3 regions of the Clostridium sp. CTA-7 genome follow, and region 1 is predicted to be linked to each of the others. Evidence: riboswitches for the same ligand, from Rfam matches in the RefSeq annotation. Region 1 holds a riboswitch; each other region holds the start of a gene.

Region 1 (5,632 bases):
TTTTCTTAACTCTTCTATTTTTTGCTCTATTCTATCATAAAACATAGTTCCATCTTTAAATTCTTCTAAACCTGTTTTATCTTCAATTAAAGCAATTTTATCTTTATATGAAAACTTAAGCACATCTCCCATATTGCTTAATATCTCATCAACCTCATCCCTATATTCCTGTAACTTCATAAGTCCCACTTTCACTCGTTGATGCAAATCTTCTTGATCTACTAATATATAATCTTTATTTTTTGCTTTATATTTCAAAAAGGCTCTTGCACATGAAAGTTGAATATCACTTTTTAACTGTCCTATATTATTAGGACAATCATATAATAAAAATGATATTAAAGCACTTTTATTAAAATAAATACTTTTTGATACTCTTTGTGATTCAATTTCTATAAATTCCCTTAATAAGTAATATCTTTCCTTTATATTTTTTTCTTTTAAGGATGGTAACGTTATAACCATTGGTATTCTTCTACTAAAGGTTTTAAGTAAAAATGATTGAGGATCCTCAGTTGTAGCTGCAATAATTTGTGCTTCTACATGAACTAATTTTTCTGTATCACCTAAAACTCTAAAATGTCCTTTATCAATATATGTAAATAACATTTCTTGACCTTGTGGAGATAATCTATGAATTTCATCTAAAAATAATATTCCCCCATTTGCTTTCTTTAGTAAACCATCTCTATTAGAATCTGCACCTGTATAAGCACCTTTCTTAACACCAAATATTTGTGCCATAACTAGTTGTGGATTATCTGCATAATCAGCGCAGTTAAATCTTACAAAAGGTGCTTCATCATTTATAACTTTAGACTCAATTGCAAAATTATACATAGCTTCTGCAAACATAGATTTACCAACACCAGTTTCCCCTAAAATTAAAGTGTGTAATCCTCTTGGGGGATATAAAATTGCTGCCTTGGCTTGTTGAATCGGAATCTGCAAACTTAATTTTGCACCAACTAGTGTGTCTAGACTATTTCTTTTTTTCTCTTTTACGACTTTCTTATTTTCTTTTGATTTAGATACTTCGGTTCTTACTATAGAACTATATTTTACTGGATGGCCATCTATTTTATCAACTACACCATCTTTATAAAGCTGATTTAAATATCTGCTTACATTAGCCCTATCTAAGTTCATAAAAGCACTAAGCTCGCTTGCTGTTATTCCTTTTTTACTTTTCATTTCTAACCGCTTTAAAGCATCATAAACTTCATTTATCTTACTCATATTTTTTAATATCACCCCAATGTAAACATTTATTTGCTATTAATTTTAACATACATTTATTTTTTTTACATTAGTAAAATTTTTTAATTCAAAATAAAAACCCTTCTAAAATTTTAGAGGGTTTTTTTCTAATATTTATAATTTAGTTTAAATTGCTTTTATTCTTATGGTAATTATATATATAAAATGGCACTCCTAATAACATAAGTATAAATCCCCACATTACAATTTCTGCTCCTGAACCATATATTGTCCATAATGTATATATAAATGCTAGTAATGGAATTATTCCTTTTTTAATGAAAATTTGTAAATTAAACTTACTTTCCCCTCTAAACATAATCATCATTTCTGCTGCTGCAGTTAATAAATATATTGGCAAAAATGCTAGCGTTGCTAATATAGTTATAAATGTAAATGCTGAAACCATACTTTTTTGGTAATTCATTATTAAAAGTATATTAACTAATATGGATCCAATTATTAAAGCATTAGCTGGAGTTGAATATTTAGAATGTAATTTCCCAAAACATTTAGGAAATACACCATCTTCTCCTGCTGCATAAGCAACTCGTGCAGTAGATAATAACCACCCAATAGTTGTTCCTAAAATACATATAACTACTGAAATTGCTAATGGCTTTCCAATTGATGTTCCTAAAATTTTAGTTAATATATCAGTAAGTGGCGCGGAACTTGAAGCTAATTCTTTGTTAGACATTACTCCCATACTAGCAACACTTATTAATATGTATATTACTGCTGATATTAGCATTCCATAAATAGTGCTTTTCTTAACATTTTTTTCTGGATTACTAATTTCTCCTGCAGTTACTGTGGCACTTTCTAAACCTACAAATGCCCATAAAGTTGATGTTGCCGCAAGAGGTATTGAATTTACTCCCTTTCCTTCTGGCATTAAAGGCAATAAATTGGAACTATCAAAATTTAAAAATGCTATTACTATAAACAATGCGAAAAATACAATTTTAAATACAGTTACAAACGATTGAACCTTTCCAGCTTTTTTTACTCCAACAATGTTTATAAATGTAAATATCCATAAGATAGAACTTGTATAAATTATTGATATTAGTGGATTATTTAGTGCTGGAATTATAGCTGCACTATAACTTGCCAATGCTACTATTATAGCTGCATTTCCTATCCATGAACCATTCCAATAAAGCCAAGCACTTAAAAATCCTGCAAATTCTCCAAAAGCTTCTTTTGTGTATTGATAAGCTCCTCCAGTAGATGGATACTTTGAACCTAAATTAGCAAAGGATATAGCTATTAAAATAGATCCTATAGTTGTTATTACCCATGCAATAATAGTTGCCATTGGACCTGATAATTCTGCTAATGTAGCAGGTAACATAAAAACTCCTGAGCCTATCATATTTCCACAAACAAGCATTGTAGCCATAAATAAAGTGATTTCTTTTTTCATATGTTTCTTTTCCATTTTTTTCTCCTAAAAAAAGTAAGCTCAAAGATTATTCTTTGAGCTTATATTTATTGCAAACTTTAGACAATAATAAAGATAGCTCTCCACAAAAATATTGTGGCAGTTTTGTATATATTTTATACAATCCCAGTATATAACCTTTAAGCTAATCTATATACTTCGGCAATAACCCCTTTCATATTAAATCATAGTGCTTACCTCATTAATATTACTTTTAGCTATTGCAGCCTCTACCAATAAAATATTAAATTTCCTTCTTAATTCTATCAAAATTTATATATATGTCAAGGAAATATCAACTATTTATACATTTGCCTTAAACTTTCTAAGCCTTAAGGCATTTAATAATACTGATACTGAGCTTAAACTCATTGCTCCTGCTGCTATCATAGGATTTAATAATGGCCCACCAAACACATGAAGAATTCCCATTGCTACTGGTATTCCTAGTACATTATAAGCAAATGCCCAAAATAAATTTTGCTTTATATTATTAATAGTTGCTTTACTTAATTGAATAGCCTTTATAACATCTATTAAATCACTCTTCATTAAAACTATATCTGCCGACTCTATTGCTACATCTGTACCTGATCCTATTGCAATTCCTACATCTGCTTGAACTAATGCTGGTGCATCATTTATACCATCTCCCACCATAGCAACCTTCTTATTTTCGCCTTGTAACTTTTTAACTTCATTTGCTTTATCCTCTGGTAATACTTCAGCTAAAACTATATCTATTCCAACTTCTTTTGCAATTGCTTTAGCTGTTTTTTCATTATCACCAGTAATCATAGCCACTTTTATTCCCATACTATGAATTGCTTTTATTGCCTTTTTACTATTTTCTTTTACAGTATCAGCTACTGCTACAATTCCTTGGATTTTATTTTCTACTGCTAAGAACATAGGTGTTTTACCTTCTTCTGCTAACTTATTTGATTTCTCTTCTAAATCTTCTAAGTTTATTCCCCTATCCTTCATTAACTTTTTATTTCCTAAAAGAATATTTTCATTTTCTATTTTAACTTCTATTCCATGTCCTGGTATTGCCTTAAAATCATTTATTTCTTTTAGTTTGAGACCTTTATCTTCAGCTTCTTTAACTATTGCCTCACCTAATGGATGTTCTGATCCTTTTTCAGCACTAGCTGCTAAAATTAAAATTTCTTTTTCACTTAAATCCATTGTTATTATATTAGTTACTTTAGGCTTTCCTTCTGTTATAGTTCCTGTCTTATCAAATACAATAGTCTCAACTTTATATGCAGTTTCTAACGCTTCTCCACCTTTTATAAGAACTCCATTTTCAGCACCTTTTCCTGTTCCTACCATTATTGCAGTAGGTGTTGCTAATCCAAGTGCACATGGACAAGCAATAACTAGTACTGATATAAATATAGTTAGTGAAAATACTGCTGACTCTCCTGATATATACCATCCTAATGCAGCTATAATGGCTAATATAATTACAGTTGGTACAAAATATGCTGATATTACGTCTGCAAGTTTTGCAATTGGCGCTTTTGTTCCTTGAGCATCTTCAACCAATTTAATTATTTGTGCAAGAGCAGTATCATCCCCTACCTTAGTAGCCTTATATTTAATAAATCCTGTTTTATTTATACTTGCTCCAATAACTTTGTTTCCTATACTCTTTTCCACCGGAATACTTTCACCTGTAAGCATAGACTCATCTATTGATGTATTTCCCTCTATAACCTCACCATCAACAGGTAACTTTTCACCTGGCTTTACTAATACAACATCTCCTACTATTACTTCTTCAATAGGAACAGTAAGTTCGCTACCATCTCTAACAATATTTGCAGTTTTAGGAGCTAATCCCATAAGTTTCTTAATTGCCTCAGATGTTTTTCCTTTTGATACAGCTTCTAAATATTTTCCTAGAGTTATTAATGCAAGTATTACTGCTGCTGATTCAAAATATAAATGCATTGCATAATCATGATCACCTAGATTTATTTTATATATAGCAAATAATCCATAAATTACTGCTGCTAAGGTTCCTATTGATATTAATGAATCCATGTTAGGACTCAGTTTAAATAAGTTTTTAAATCCTATTAAATAGAATTTATATCCTACTATCATAACTGGTATAGTTAATAACAATTGCGTTATTGCAAAATTTAAAGGATTCATCATAGGATCTATAATTTTCGGCAAATGCATTCCTACCATGTGTCCCATTGATATTATTAGTAATGGAACTGTAAATACTAAGGATAATACAAATCTATACCAGAGTTTTTTATAATCTGGAGTTCTATTTGAGGAACTCTCCTTTTTCTCTTCTATAATTAATTTATATCCCGCTTTTTCTACTATGCTTTTTATATCTTTGATAGATATTTTATTTTCATCAAAGCTTATATTAAGCTTTTCAGTAGCAAAATTTACAGATGAATCTAATACACCATCCGCTTTTTTAGTAGCTCTTTCCACTCTATTTGCACAAGCTGAACAAGTCATTCCCTCCACTTTAAAACTATAGCTCTTAGTCTTCTTTTCTACACTATATCCAGCTTTTTCAACTGCTTTCTCAATGTCCGAGCTATTTAACTTTTCATTGTCATATTTAATACTTAAAGTTTCTGTAGCGAAATTCACACTTGCACTATCTACTCCTTCAAGCTTGTTCATTACTCTTTCCACTCTACTTGCACAAGCAGTACATGTCATACCTGATATTTTAACTTTTTCTTCTTTCATATTAAACCCTCCTTTTACCCCTCCCCAGGGGTGTGGTATAACTTTATTATACTCTTTTCATTTATAATGTCAATAATAATTCTCAATATAAATAAAATAGACATATGTATACATTGTACACATATGTCTATTATTTAACTTCCTGCACTCTCATATACGCTAATACCTTTTAGCCATATTTTA
Region 2 (5,632 bases), on a different contig from region 1:
TTCATGTTGAAGATTTAAGAAAATGTAGGATTCAATTAAAGAAAATATTTTCAAAAGAAATAGATTATTATGATATGGAACTTCGTATGAAGCACAAAGATGGTAGTTGGATCTGGGTACAAGATAGGGGGAAAATAACTTCATGGAATTCTAATGGTAAGCCTTTATTAATGAGTGGTACTCGTAGTAATATCAATCATCGAAAGCAAGTTGAAAATGAACTGATGAAAAGTGAAGAAAAATATCGTTTGATTTTTGAATATTCTCCACTTGGTGTTTACCATTTTGACAGTAGGGGAGTTATTACTGATTGTAATGACAATTTTGTAAAAATAATTGGATCATCTCGTGAGGAACTGATAGGGTTGAATACTCTTAAGCTACCAGATGAAAAGTTAATAGAAGAAATAAAAAGAGCACTTCATGGATATGAGACAACTTATGAGGGGAATTACAAGTCGTTTACAGGAAATAAGATAACATCAGTAAGAGTGATGTTTGCCACAATACTTTCAGATGATAAGAGCATTGAAGGGGGAATAGGTATTGTGGAGGATATTACAGAACGTAAAAGAATGGAAGAGATAATATTTGATGAAAAAGAACGTTTAAAAACAACTCTCCTTTCTATTGGTGATGGTGTTATTTCTACTGATAGTCATGGAGATATATTGCTATTAAACAGAATAGCTGAGAAGTTAACTGGATGGACACAAGAAGAGGCTGTTGGTAAACCATTAGAAGAAGTATTTAATATTATTGATGAATTTACAAGAGAAAAGTGTAATAATCCTGTATATAATGTTCTAAGAACAGGTAATATAGTTGAACTTTGTAATAATTCCATTTTAATATCTAAAGATGGAGAAGAAAGATTTATCGAAGATAGTGCAGCTCCAATTAAAGGTGAAAATGATGTTATTAATGGAGTAGCGTTAGCATTTAGAGATGTTAGTGAGAAGAAAGAAAGGCAAGAAAAAATTGAATATTTAAGCTTTTATGACCAACTAACTGGATTATATAATAGAAGATTTTTTGAAGAGGAATTAAAGAGGTTAGATACTAAAAGTAATCTTCCAATAACTCTTGTTATAATTGATGTCAATGGATTAAAACTAACTAATGATGCTTTTGGTCATTTAGAGGGAGATAAACTTTTACAAAAAGTTGCTAAGGTGATAAAAAAAGAATGTAGAAATGAGGATATTATTTCTAGAATAGGTGGAGATGAATTTACAATTATATTGCCTAAAACTAGTTCTGAAGAAACAGAAAAGATTTTAAATCGAATAAATAGTGCTATTGATAAGGAAAAATTTAATTCGATTAATGTATCAATTTCTTATGGGTGGAAAACTAAAATAGAAGAGAATGAGGAAATGCTAGCAGTATTTAAGAAAGCTGAAGACTATATGTATAGGCGAAAGTTATCTGAAAGTACCAGTATGAGGTATAAGACTATAGAGGTAATAATAAAAACTTTATACGAAAAAAATGAAAGAGAAGAGAAGCATTCCATACGGGTTGGAGAACTATGTGCTTTAATAGCATCTACTTTAAATTTAAGTGATGCAAATATAAGAGAGCTTAGAACAGCAGGACTGATGCATGATATAGGGAAAATAGCCATTGATGAAAAAATTCTGAATAAACCTGGTTCGCTTAGTGATTCTGAGTGGCTAGAAATCAAGAGGCATCCTGAAATTGGATATAGGATATTAAGCTCTTTAAATGAATATGCACCAATTGCAGAGTATGCTTTAGCACATCATGAAAGGTGGGATGGAAAGGGATATCCTAAAGGACTAAAAGGAGAAGAGATACCTTGGCAAGCTAGGGTTATAGCAGTGGCTGATGCTTATGATGCTATGACTAGAGATAGACCTTATAGGAAAAACTTAAGCAAATCTGATGCAATTGAAATAATAAGAAAAAATGCTGGAACTCAGTTTGACCCAGAAATAGTTAAATTATTCATTGAAAAGGTGCTAAATGAGGAATAAAAAAGAAGCTTAATAATTTCGTTCAAAGATTTAAAATATAAAATTTAATAATAAATTTTATATAAATTAGAATGTATAACATATAGTTTAGGAATCCTAAGGAAATTTAGGGTTCTTAAATTTTTTAATTATAATATATTGTTCTAAATTTTCAAATTAATAAAATATTGAAAAAATTCTTTTTTAGGTATTGACAATAATGAAATAAGATTGTACACTGTATATAATTTAATAAATACCTCACTTTTATATGTGAGGTAGAGGCGCAAAATTTAACAGTTTTTAGTGGAGCTTGAGAAGGTGATGATGCTAATGAGAAGGAAATTTTGCCGAAGTTTGTAATATTTCTCAGTATTACTTGCTGGGTCTGTAGTTAAGAGCTACAGGACTGTCTTAATAAATGTCCCGGTTTATTAAGTTGTGCTATCTCAAATGGGAAAGATGAGGATTAGGTTAATTATATAAGTAGACCTGAGCTTTGCTCAGTTATTTTTTTATAGTTAATTATCCGAATATTTAAGATAGCACCAACCTAAGTAAAGGTTGGTTTTTTTATTATAAAAAAGGAGAGGATTTACTATGAAGAAAAAACTATCATTATTAATTTCATTATCATTGACAGCAATGTTAACACTAACAGGGTGTGGCTCAGGAAAATCATCAGGAAATAAAGGTGAAGATGTCTTTAGGGTGGGACTTGAAGCAGGATATGCACCATTTAACTGGACACAAATGAATGATTCAAATGGTGCAGTAAAAATTGATGGAAGTGCAGAATACGCAGGAGGCTATGATGTAGAAATTGCCAAAAAAATAGCTGATGGCTTAGGAAAAAAATTAGTTATTGTTAAAACAGAGTGGGATGGATTAGTTCCAGCATTAACATCAGGTAAAATAGATGCAATAATAGCTGGGATGTCTCCAACAGAAAAGCGTAAAGAAACAATTGATTTTTCAGATAACTATTATACATCAGATTTAGTTATGCTTGTTAAAAATGGAGGAACCTACGAAAATGCTACTTCATTAAAAGATTTTTCAGGAGCTAAAATAACAGCTCAATTAAATACATTCCATTATTCAGTAATAGATCAAATTCCAGGTGTAAATATACAACCAGCTATGGATAACTTTCCAGCTATGAGAGTTGCTCTTGAGTCAGGAGTAATTGATGGATATGTAACAGAAAGACCAGAAGCTGTAAGTGCTCAAATGGCTAATTCAAACTTTAAAATGATTGAATTCAAAGATGGATTTGTAACATCACCAGAAGATACAGCAATAGCAGTAGGGCTTGCAAAAAATAGCGAGTTAACTAAAAAAATAAATGAAATTTTAGCTGGTATATCACAAGAAGAGCAAAAAACAATAATGGACAATGCTATTAAAAATCAACCAGCAGCTCAATAAAGCTAGAGTAGAATTGGTTAGCCTTAACCAATTCCCTCTTATTATATTTAATAAGGAGAATAAAAGATGAGTATAGAATGGATAATAAGAATTGTTGAAAATAACTGGCCAATGTTTTTACGTGGGGCAGGAATGACATTATTAATTTCTATAGTTGGTACTTTAGTAGGTTCATTAATTGGTTTATTAGTAGGTGTTGTACGTACTATTCCAGTACCAGATAGAGGAATTAAAAGAGGAATTTTAAAGTTTATTAATGCTATTCTTTCAATTTATATAGAGTTTTTCCGTGGAACACCTATGATTGTGCAAGCTATGGTAATTTATTATGGATCAGCACAATTCTTAGGGATAGATATAAATAAAATAGTAGCAGCTTTATTTATAGTATCTATTAATACAGGTGCATATATGTCAGAAATAGTTAGAGGAGGTATTGTTTCAGTAGATAAGGGACAATTTGAAGCAGCTCAAGCCATTGGAATGACACATTCTCAAACAATGATTAATGTAGTATTACCACAAGTGATTCGTAATATTTTACCAGCAACAGGCAATGAGTTTGTAATAAATATAAAAGATACATCGGTACTAAATGTAATTTCGGTATCAGAGTTATTTTTCCAAACTAAATCAATTGCAGGAAATAATTTTAGATATTTTGAGTCATTCTTTGTATCATGCATAATTTACTTTGTAATGACATTTACAATTACAAGAATTTTAAGAGCTATAGAAAGAAAAATAGATGGTCCAGACAATTACATTATGGCAGGTAATCAAATGCAAGTAGAAACACCTGAAGATATACTACGTAAGAAGAAAGTACTGTAGTAGTATAGTTTAATGGAGGAGAGAATATGGAAAAAGTAATAGATATAAAGCATTTAAATAAATCCTTTGGAACACATGAAGTATTAAAAGATATTAACTTTTCAGTAAATAAAGGAGAAGTTGTTTGTATAATAGGTTCATCTGGGTCAGGAAAATCAACTCTTCTACGTTGTATAAATCTTTTAGAAAAACCAAGTGGTGGAGAGATAATTTACAATGAAGAAAATATTTTGGATGATAACCATAATATATATAAATATCGTACTAAACTAGGTATGGTATTCCAACAATTTAATTTATTTAATAACCATAATGTATTAAAGAATTGTGTTGTAGGACAAATGAAGGTATTAAAGCGTTCAAGAGAAGAAGCTGAAAAAGTGGCAATGAAATATTTAGAAGTTGTTGGCATGGGTAACTATATTAATGCTAAACCCAAACAGTTATCTGGAGGACAAAAGCAACGTGTAGCTATTGCAAGGGCATTATCAATGGAACCAGATGTTATTCTTTTTGATGAGCCAACATCAGCTCTTGATCCAGAAATGGTAGGAGAAGTTTTAAAGGTTATGAAAGAACTTGCTGAGAGCGGTCTTACAATGCTAGTAGTAACACATGAAATGGGATTTGCGAAAGAAGTATCTGATCGTGTAGTATTTATGAATAATGGAGTCATTGAGGAAGAAGGCACTCCAGAAAAAATATTCAATAATCCAACTAAAGAGCGTACTCGTGAATTCTTAAAACGTACACTAAATAATATATAGAAATCGCTACTGTCAAAATAATTTTGATAGTAGCGATTTTTTATAAGAAAAACATTTCAGTAAACTATAATCAATTTAATTTATTATAGTTTTTAATATGCCTATATAGTAACTTGTTTTAATTATAGAATAATGTATATTTATTTATGATAACTTAAATTTTCATATTTTTTATTTCTTGAATTATATCAATAATACCATTTTCAATAAGATCTTCTCTTACGGTTGTTACATTTAATTTCAAAATCTTTTCTTTCTGGAAAGTATCTAGATAATGACCTTGCTCAGTAGCAACTATGATTGATTTCTTTTTTAGATTACTTAAAAGGTGCTCCCTATTTATTTTATCGTTAAAAGTTATATAGGTATGAATACATTGATTTTTATTAGAATGATACTTAAAAATATCACTGTAATATTTGTATTGATGCTCTAGCGTTGAATTTAAGCAAGTACTTCTTAAAGAATAAGAGGTTTTAATTTTTTGCTTATGACGCTCAAACATACCACTTTTTATATAGATTTCTAATGCAGCTTGAGAGAGCATAGGACTATCTACATCTATAAGCTTTTTATATTTACCAAAATCATTTTTAATAGCATCAGGAATGATAGCAA
Region 3 (5,632 bases), on a different contig from region 1:
CTTGAGAATTCTCTATATTGTTTATTTCAACTTCATTTTTTATTGCCTTTAGTCTTGTTGTTATATTAACTTCATCTATTATTTCTATATCTTTACTTAAACATGAATATATTTTAGCATTCAATTTATTAGGATCTATTATAGTTGTTTCATTTATTAATTTAACATGATTTCCTATTTCATCATAATCATATATGTTAAATCCCTGAGATATTAAACTTTCCTTTGTTATATCATCAACCTTTTGCTTATCTATATATAAATTAGCATACTTTTCATTAACAATAATGTATGAAAGTGCTACAGGATTAAACTTAACATCATTTCCTCTTATATTGCATAACCAGGCTATATCATCTAAAGATGATATTATATAATTTTTGGCCTTTTTTTCTTCCATATGGCTTCTCACTTCTTCTAACTTCTTTGAAGAAGACTTACCTGAATATACCTCATCATGTATAAATATTTTATTTTTAGGAAGTTCGCTTCTTGTTAACCAAACTTCTTTTAACAAATCATTATCCATATTTATATGGAATCCAACATTTTTTGCTATCTTTAAAAAGCTCTTATATTGATTTACCGAAAATAATCTTCCATCAAATCCCAACACTTCTCCTGATTTAATATTTTTTTCAATCCACTCTTCAATAGTTGGATATCCTATTGTCCTCATTTTCATAAGTGATATTCCACTTCCAATTAATTCTTTATCAGCCTGAATAAAGTACCTTCCATCAGTCCATAAATAAGCAGAGCTTAACCCCACTAAAAGAGTACCCGCTGAGCCAGTAAAACCTGATATAAACTCTCTTCCTTTAAAATAGTCAGATACATATTCACTTTGATGAGAATCACTACTTGGAATAATATAGTAGTCAATATTCTTTATTTTCATTACTTCCCTAAGTTTAGCTAAATTGCTCATATTAAATGCCCCCTTAATAATTTTATATTTATAATTATACCCTATATACTTTATGAGATTCCATATATTCATTTAATTCTAAATATATTATATTTTCTGAAAACTCGTTGATTTACCTAAGTTTTTTATATATAATCTAAATGATGTATAAAAAAGGGGGAGCTTACATGGGAGACTTATTAAAATTTAAAAAATTTATAATTGAAGCGAAGAAAAATACTTATGCTTCAGGTGCTAAAAAAGAAACACCTTCTAGGCCAAACTCAAAGGATTATGCCTATAAAAAATTTAATTACTATTATCTAGATAGCCATCTAGGTGATAGAGAATTTATAGGAGAGGAATTAGTTTGGGAAAATGAAAAAGTTTCCTGGGGAATGAATTATAAAGGACAAGTTCTTGTTGATGAATTACCTTCAGGATTTAATAATTTTTTAAAGAAATCTTTAAAAAATGTATCCGATGATTGTCCGTTTAGAGGACCTAAATATTTTAAAGAAGATGATTTTACATATCAATGCAATTGGGATGGTGATTTAGCTTCTTTTAATGGAGTTGAATCAATATCACATAATGGAATTGAAATATTTAAGCTCTACTTTCATGGTGGAAGTCTAAAATAAATATCATTTGTTTTAAAGTAAAAGAAGCTTTACAAATAACTAAATTTATTTGTAAAGCTTCTTTTCATACTCTTAATAGTTATAAGTATATATAACTATCCATTAATAATTATAACCTAAATATATCTTATTATTATTTTGCTTCTTCTACACTCTTACCCAATATTTGGATTCCTACATATACTGCTAATATAGATATAGGTAGTACAATATACCAAGCTAATCCAAAACCCGCTGGAATATATCCAAATAAAATTGTAATTGCAGCTATAAATAGTGAATACCACATTTGAGTGTTAACATGAGCAATATGATTACAACCTGCTCCCATTGATGAAAGTATTGTAGTATCTGATATTGGTGAACAGTGATCTCCAAAAATAGCTCCAGTTAAAACAGCACTTGTACTAACTATTACATAGCTCATATCTGGATTCATTGAATAAGCTAGTGGAATTGCAAGTGGCATTAGTATTCCCATTGTTCCATAAGCCGTTCCTGTTGCAAAAGAAATAACTGCACCTAAGGTAAATATTAAACTTGGAAGCAAGAAATTTGGTAGTGATCCTGAAAGTAATGAAACTAGATATTTAGCAGTTCCTAAATCCTTTATTACAGAACTTAGTGACCAAGCTAATAATAAAATTACTCCTGTTATAAGTAATGGTTTCATACCATCTATCCATGTTTCTATAGCTTCAGAAACAGTAAATATTTTCTTAGATACTCCCATTATAATTGATACTATACTTGCTATTAATGCTGATTGGAATAATGCTACTGATGCATCTGATGCACTAAATGCTTCTTGTATAGCCTTAAATGATACTGGTGAATTAGTCATTATATTTTGAAGGGCAACATCTTCACCACCCATTATTACTGTATAACCACTAAAATAGAAACATATTAATGAAGCTATAACCAAAACACCTATTGGTATTATAGCATTCCATATACTTAACTCTACACCTTCCTTTGGTTCAAGGTCTGAATGATCTAAGTTAGAATCTGATGCAACTTCATCAACATTAGAGTTTAACCCTCTTTTTCTTGCCTCTACTTCTGCCTTATACATAGGACCAAAATCCTTTAATAAAACTGAGGTAATAAATACAAATACTAATATTAGTATATTATAAAATCTATATGGTATAGTTTGTAAAAACACTCCAAAAGCATCAACTTCTTGCCCTATTCCATTTATAAAAGCATCATTTATTAGCCCTACTTCTAACCCTATCCAAGTAGATACAATAGCTAATCCTGCTATTGGTGCTGCTGTTGCATCTATTATAAAGGCTAGTCTTTCTCTTGATATTTTCATCTTATCTGATACTGGCTTCATTATAGGACCAACTATTAATGAATTTGCATAGTCATCAAAAAATACAGCTAACCCTAATAATAATGTAACTAATTGTGTGCTTCTAGCATTCTTAGCCCTTCTTGCTAATGCTTCTGCAACAGCCTTAGCCCCCCCCATTTTAGCAACTAAGTGTATAACTCCCCCTATAACTAATACCTGAAGAATTATACCTGCATTCCATGGATCAGATAATGAGTTTAAAACTCTAGATACAAAATCTAAAAAAGATTGTGTAACTGCTCCAAGAAAAGTATTATCAACTAATTGAACTAAAAATGTACCTGATAAAGTTCCGATAAACAAAGATATAATAACATTCTTTGTTATAAATGCTAAAACTATTGCTACCACCGGCGGTATCAAAGTTAATAATCCGTAATGATTTGCATTAGATGTAGATTGATCTACCTCTGCTGCGAAAACTATTGATGTTGACATTAAAATCATCATCATAGTCATTAATATTAATCTTAGATTTCTTTTATTATTCATAATGCTCCCCCTATATATTTCATGAATAATTTAAGGGCAGAAATTAAAAAGAGCCTTGAGTTTTCACTCAAGGCTATAGATACACTTTAATTAATATTCTAAATAAAGTTAAAAATCCTCAAGCGATAGCTCACCACAAATTAAGTTTGTGACAGTGTTACACATATTTTGTGAAACCCCAGCCATATGATATTAAAGCATTAATCATACGCTTCGGCGATAATTCCTTTTCTATTAAATCAAAGTGCTTACCTCATTAATAGTACTCTTAATTATCGCGCCTCTACCCTTGTCGTTATTCATATTTAATTTACAGGATTATTATACAGTTTTTCACTAGTTGAATCAACCTTTAATGCCCAGCCTTAATTCTATTTAACTAATCTATTGGCCATAAATTCTTCTATTTCCTCTACTGTCTTAATCATTTCTTTAGTTAATACTTCATTTCCATTATCTGTTATCAAAATATCATCTTCTATTCTTATTCCTATACCTTCATTTTCTATGTATATTCCAGGCTCAACAGTATATACCATTCCAGCTTCAAAGGTTACATCCCTATTTTCTAACTCTATATCATGAGTATCCATACCCAAGCTATGACCTATACTATGATAATAAAATTGAGATACATCTTCCTTTTTAGAAATTAATCCAAGAGATATACACTCCTCTGCAACCCACTCTTTAGCCTTATTGTTTAAATCTATGAATTTAACTCCTGGCTTCATTTCTTTAATAACTCTTTCATTTACTCTAAGAACTGCGTTATAAACTTCTTTTTGCCTTTCAGTAAACTTTCCATTAATAGGGAAGGTTCTTGATATATCACCATTATAATATTTATATTGAGCACCTAAATCAAATAATATTAAGTCCCCAACCCTTAATTCTGAGTCATTACTTACATAATGTAAAACAGTTGCATTTTTCCCTGCTGCTGCAATAGTTTTAAATGCAAAGTCTTTTGCACCATTTTTCTTACAAATAAAATCAAAGTAAGCTTCAAGTTCGTACTCTTTTATGCCCGGCTTAGAATTTCTCATTAATTCTTTTACGCCTTCTATAGTAATTTCTATAGCTTTCTTAATCCTGCTAATTTCTTCTTCAGTTTTTATAAGTCTTAAATTTCCTATAATCTTATATGCATTTTTAATATTTATATTATAATACTTTTCCTTAATTTCATTTATATACTTATATGATGAATTATCTTTTTCTAAATCTAAATATATATTTATGTCTTCTTTATTAATTAATATTTTTTCTATAAACCCGTTAAAATCCCCTAAGTACTTAACATCTTCTATATCACAAATGTCTAATACTTCTTCTTTTCTAATAGTTTTACCTTCCCATTTTTCTGTAATATGATTTACCTCTTTTATAAATAAATGTTCATTAGTTTTTCCATTCATTTTCGATAAAACTAAAATATGCTTTTCTTCATCTATTCCTGTTAAATAATAAAAATTTCTATTTGGTGTAAAAGGATATTTTTCGTCTGCAGTTTTCTTTGGCGAATTACCTGCAAATAATATTAATAAAGAATTATCTTTAATGTTTTCTAAAACCTTATTTCTATTATTCTTATAAAACTCTTTATTCATAAATTCACTCCCTCTTATTTATTCCATAGCTAACACTTTAACACTGACTACATTTGCTAACCCTCTTAAAGTATTAACTAAGTGCTTTAAATCTTTTTTCATATTAGATATATCTAATGTTATGGTTACATTTGCAGCCATATTTATAGGTATATCTTGATTTATTGTTAGTATATTTCCCTTATTAAAAGCTATACAATCTAAAACTTTAGATAAAGTTCCAGCTTCATGAGATAATAAGACAATTAATGTTATCTTTTTACTATTTATCCCCTCTGACATAGGGAAAATATAATCTTTGTATTTATAAAAGGTACTTCTACTTATTCCTGCTTGCTTTACAGCTTCGCTGATATCCTTTGCCTTTCCAATAAGAAGGTTTTCTTTAACCTCTAAAACTTTTTTAAAAACCTCTGGTAGTACCTTACCATTAACTATATAAAATTTTTCTGAAGCCACTAAATCACCTACCCTATAAAAATTAAAAAGCTATATAATTTATAATTATATAACTTTTTAAAAATAAAATACATATTATTAGTGATGTTATTTATATGTGAATCTTATTTGATTTCTTTATTCTAACAAAAAATGTTTTTAAAAG

The links. A riboswitch is a leader RNA that binds a small molecule or an ion and turns the genes downstream of it on or off. The one in region 1 is predicted to bind lysine.
Region 2: linked by a shared signal. The riboswitch ahead of ACYUEX_RS17170 (transporter substrate-binding domain-containing protein) and the one ahead of ACYUEX_RS09900 (APC family permease) in region 1 are both predicted to bind lysine.
Region 3: linked by a shared signal. The riboswitch ahead of ACYUEX_RS12630 (Na+/H+ antiporter NhaC family protein) and the one ahead of ACYUEX_RS09900 (APC family permease) in region 1 are both predicted to bind lysine.

What each region holds. Positions count from the first base shown of each region.
Region 1 is NZ_BAAAAV010000004.1:230,205-235,836, forward strand. Features, by position in the region: gene ACYUEX_RS09895 (sigma 54-interacting transcriptional regulator) at 1-1,239, opposite strand, end outside; gene ACYUEX_RS09900 (APC family permease) at 1,382-2,707, opposite strand; lysine riboswitch at 2,779-2,951, opposite strand; gene ACYUEX_RS09905 (heavy metal translocating P-type ATPase) at 3,014-5,449, opposite strand; gene ACYUEX_RS09910 (ABC transporter permease) at 5,584-5,632, opposite strand, start outside.
Region 2 is NZ_BAAAAV010000011.1:48,316-53,947, reverse strand. Features, by position in the region: gene ACYUEX_RS17175 (PAS domain S-box protein) at 1-2,003, shown strand, start outside; lysine riboswitch at 2,254-2,437, shown strand; gene ACYUEX_RS17170 (transporter substrate-binding domain-containing protein) at 2,583-3,413, shown strand; gene ACYUEX_RS17165 (amino acid ABC transporter permease) at 3,480-4,247, shown strand; gene ACYUEX_RS17160 (amino acid ABC transporter ATP-binding protein) at 4,274-5,014, shown strand; gene ACYUEX_RS17155 (aminotransferase-like domain-containing protein) at 5,169-5,632, opposite strand, start outside.
Region 3 is NZ_BAAAAV010000006.1:88,431-94,062, forward strand. Features, by position in the region: gene ACYUEX_RS12620 (aminopeptidase P family protein) at 1-931, opposite strand, end outside; gene ACYUEX_RS12625 (DUF5680 domain-containing protein) at 1,099-1,554, shown strand; gene ACYUEX_RS12630 (Na+/H+ antiporter NhaC family protein) at 1,688-3,415, opposite strand; lysine riboswitch at 3,534-3,709, opposite strand; gene ACYUEX_RS12635 (aminopeptidase P family protein) at 3,787-5,028, opposite strand; gene ACYUEX_RS12640 (ACT domain-containing protein) at 5,047-5,487, opposite strand; gene ACYUEX_RS12645 (hypothetical protein) at 5,579-5,632, opposite strand, start outside.